DNA from 2 places in the Pseudoalteromonas sp. BSi20480 genome. Region 2 is predicted to be linked to the other one. Evidence: riboswitches for the same ligand, from Rfam matches in the RefSeq annotation. Region 2 holds a riboswitch; the other holds the start of a gene.
What was found. A riboswitch is a leader RNA that binds a small molecule or an ion and turns the genes downstream of it on or off. The one in region 2 is predicted to bind lysine.

Region 1 (2,206 bases), on a different contig from region 2:
TTAAACTCGCTTAAAATAGTAAATACACGGGCTAAAAAGCCACTAGCCAATAACATTTCAGGGCTTTTAAGGGTGAGCAAAATTTGATTTTTACGTTGGGTTACCGCGCGAATTCCTGGCTGCTGCGATTTTTCACGCTCTATCCACGTACCACCACGTTCAGGCTCGCGGCTTGAACCAACAAACACATTAATATGACTACGGCTAGCAGGTAAAATAGTAGCTGGATGCAATACCTTTGCACCAAAGGTAGCCATTTCAGCAGCTTCATCAAAGCTTAAACGAGCAATCGGAGATGCCTTTACACATAATCGCGGATCGGTACTAAAAATACCCACAACATCAGTCCAAATATGTACGCTTTTGGCGTTTATTGCCTCAGCAAGTAAAGCGGCACTGTAGTCAGACCCACCACGGCCAAGCGTTGTTGTTTGTCCAAATTCGTCACTGCCAACAAAACCTTGGGTTACAATAACTTGGTCATCTAACAGTGGGATCAAATATTCTTTAGCAGCTTGTGCAGTTGCGCTTACATTTGGCGTTGCTTTTCCAAACTGACTATCTGTTTTAAGTACTTGGCGTACATCAAAGCGATCGGCATTTAAGCCTTTTAAACGCAGCACTTGCGCAAATAAATACGACGATAAACGCTCACCAAAGCTAAGTAACTCATCGTGCTGCTGATCAGTTGTCAGTGTTTCAAGCGCTAGCGTTTGGAATGCTTTTAACGTTTCGTTAAAACCTACGGCTAAATCGGCATCAAGCGATAACTCATCTAAAATAGCCTGTTGAATGGCTAGCACGCCGTTAATGTGTTCTTGGCGCTGCTGTGGGGTGATGCTTGATTTACACAGTGCAACCAAATGATTAGTTACGCCGGCACTGGCGCTTACAGCAACAATACGCACGCTTTTATCGGCAACAATAATTTCGCTACAACGACTCATCGCATCAAAGTTAGCCACACTGGTTCCGCCAAATTTGGCAACGATGTAATCTGATTTAACGTCCGATACTGCTTGCGGCACTGATTGGGTAGTCATTTAGTCTCCTTTTGCGGTATCCAAACCGCGATAAAACAAGAAGAACTTGGCAAGTGAATGCTTGAAGGTAAATCCACTGCCAGAAGCTCTCCACCTAGATTGGTGACAGTTTTGAGGATTCAGCCCCATAAACCGAAAAACAACATCGACGTAACGTTGGTTTTCTCGGCGAGTACTTCCCTCTTTAATGGTTATGGGCGTTCGTCACCTACCATTAAATACCTAAGTATCGCACCTCTTCTGAATGTTTTATTAACCAATGGCTAATAAAACAAAACCCCACTATAAAGTGGGGTTTGAAAGTTAACGTTTAGACGTCTAGCTGTCAAGCGTTTTAATGCGGTTTGTTAAGCAAAACTTAAACAAACCCGCCCATGTAATAAGCGCCCGCATAACCCACGGTATAACTTACTAACAAATAGAGCGACAAACGTAAGTAACTCATAAAAGTTAGCTCTTTTACTTTACTCATAGCAATAATACCCGCAGCCGATCCAATAATTAGCATAGATCCGCCAACACCGGTTGCATAAGTAAACGATAACCAATCTTGCTGGCTCATTACTATATTAGCTTTTAGTAAAGCAGCAGTGAGCGGTACGTTATCAACCCCGGCCGACAAAATACCCATTAAGTAGTTAGCGTACTGTGGCGCCATAACGGTGTAAAGGTCGGTAAACTTACTAAGCATTCCAATCTCTTTTAAAGCACCTACCAATAATAAAACCCCGACGAAAAACAGTAAGGTGTCGTATTCTATGTCGCGTACGTAGTCGATAATATTTTTGTTTATGTCTTTTTTGCGCATTAAAAATTGCGCCACTAAAAACATGATTGATAGGCCACATAAAAAAGTTAATAAAGGCGGTACACTGTAAATTACACTCAGCGCAAGTATGCTTATAACTGTAGATACAAAAATAACCGCAATGGTGATATCGGTTTTTCTATGCGTTTTTTTCCAGACTTTGAAAAGGTTACATCCCCTTTCATGCCAATACTTAGCATTGCAGCTAAAAGCATAACGCTCATAAATGCAGGCGCAATAAGCAGTAATAAGTTAGCAATGGTTACCTTGCCATCTAAAAATATCATTAAGGTTGTTACGTCACCGGTAATTAACGACACACCACCGGAGTTAACACCAAACACAATAAGTGTGG
Region 2 (2,206 bases):
TCTCGCGAAAGTAAAAAAGTGTCTTTGCCAAGTGCTCTTAAGGCATAAGGGCCTGTATTACCGCCTAATCGGGCACCGTGTTTTTTTAAATGCGCCCATAAACCAATAATATTATCTGTTGGCCACTGGGCAATAAACTTGCTAAAACTGCCATATTCCTGTGCTATTTCGTGGATCATGTAGGCATTTTCAGGAATTGTTTTCACTTTTTTATAATTACGAATAATACGCTCATCACTCGCTTTTTGCTCGAGCATATCGGGCGGCATCATTAATAGCTTATCAACGCTGAATTCCCAAAAAACCTCTCTAAAGCCCGGCCATTTGCTGTTTATTACCGACCAGTAAAAACCACTTTGAAAAACTTTTCGGGTAAATTCTTCAAGCCAATCGTCGTCACTTAACGTGCTTAATGCTTTTTTAGATAAGGGTTTTGCGAGTAATAACTTAAGCATTTTTTCAGAGCCTTTTCGCTCTACTGCTCGCTTATAAATATCGCTAAATTTTTCCATACTTATTAAATACCTCGCTGCTCATAGGGTTAGTTTACGAGAAAAGCAGCCAATACGTAACCACCCACATTTTCGATGAACTAATCTGTATCCTGCAACTTGACACCTAGACGGCTAAAATGTTTTAATCGCCGCAATTACCCTATTTAAATTGTATTTTGTTAAACCTTTTGCGGTTAAACAAAATACAAAGGGCTAGAAGAGGTGCGTTATTCAGGTAGCGTATGTTAGGAGCGCAAACTCCAGTGAGCATACGTCAGGGGAATACCGCCGAGAGGTAAACGCTTTTGCGAAGCAATTACTTCGGGCGACTAGGTTGAATCCTAGCGACTGTCACCAATAGCTGTTTTAAAACAGCTTATTAGTTTGGTGGAGAGCTTCTGGTCTTAAATAATAAGGCCGTGCGCCCTATTATTTTAAGCCCATTCGCTCTTCGAATACTGTTCGAACGACGTTAATGCGGCTCACATCATACAGCCCCTTTAATATCTCGAACACCTTATAGGTTCGTAAGAGATGATCAATAATTTCAATTTAGACGACTACGCACTGTGGACAGCGCTTGTTACGCCGTTTGATCAACAAGGTAATGTTGACTACGACACGCTCACAACACTTGTTAGCGAACAAGAAGCAGCACACAACGGTATTTTACTGCTCGGTAGTACAGGTGAAGGCTTAGCCCTTACGCTTAAAGAGCAACAAGCGATTGTTGAGCATGTGTGCCAATTAAAACCCAGTGTACCGCTTATGGTTGCTGTTGGTGGTAGTAATTTAGCTCAACAAAAAGAATGGGTTAGCTACTGTAACCAATTACCTATTCACAGCTTCTTATTAGGCTCGCCTCTTTATGCAAAACCAGGAGCTGTAGGTCAAACTCTTTGGTACGAAAGCTTATTAAACGAAAGCGCGCATCCGTGTATGTTGTACAACGTACCTGGGCGCAGCGGTGTAAGCATTCCTATCGAAACCATTGAAAACTTAAAAGCGCACCCAAAACTGTGGGCCTTAAAAGAAGCCAGTGGCAACATCACCCAATTTGAAGCATACCGACAAGCCGCGCCTAATTTAGCGCTATACAGTGGCGACGATGCACTTATGCCCTATTTCGCACAAGCTGGCGCAAAAGGCTTAGTATCGGTTGCGGCAAACGCATGGCCAAAACAAACGCACGAGTTTGTAAAACGTAGCCTAAGCGGTCAACACCCCAATTTATTTGCTCAGTGGACTCGCGCTATTAATAGCCTATTTGCTGTAGCAAACCCTATTCCTGTTAAAGTGTTAATGCACCAACAAGGCCGCTTAAGTAGCCCGTTGTTGCGCCCGCCTTTAACGCATCTTGAGTTAACGCAAACCGATTGCATTACCACTGCAAACGACACCATTTTATCTTGGCATTAAATACAGGTTTTTATAATGAGCTGGTTAGAACTACTTAATAATTTAGAATCGGGCGCAGTACGCGCAGCATCACAAAACGAAAGCGGCCAATGGGAAGCTAACGTAGAAGTAAAACAAGGCATTTTAGAAGCCTTTAAAAATGGCACTAACACCGAGTTTGCAGGCGGGTTTGTTGACAAGCACAACCTTGCACCGCAAGAGTTTAGCACTGACGACGGCGTGCGTATGGTACCAGGTGGTTCAAGCGTTCGTCGTGGTGCCTACGTAGCTAAAGGCACTATTATTATGCCACC

Region 1: another riboswitch for lysine. It lies ahead of lysC (lysine-sensitive aspartokinase 3); the one in region 2 lies ahead of dapA (4-hydroxy-tetrahydrodipicolinate synthase).

Annotation. Positions count from the first base shown of each region.
Region 1 covers NZ_BADX01000154.1:63,753-65,958, reverse strand. The annotation lists gene lysC (lysine-sensitive aspartokinase 3) at 1-1,043, opposite strand, end outside; lysine riboswitch at 1,119-1,291, opposite strand; partial or broken gene nhaD (sodium:proton antiporter NhaD) at 1,402-2,206, opposite strand, start outside.
Region 2 covers NZ_BADX01000022.1:17,850-20,055, reverse strand. The annotation lists gene P20480_RS15390 (DNA-3-methyladenine glycosylase I) at 1-512, opposite strand, end outside; lysine riboswitch at 704-900, shown strand; gene dapA (4-hydroxy-tetrahydrodipicolinate synthase) at 1,029-1,913, shown strand; gene P20480_RS15400 (2,3,4,5-tetrahydropyridine-2,6-dicarboxylate N-succinyltransferase) at 1,929-2,206, shown strand, end outside.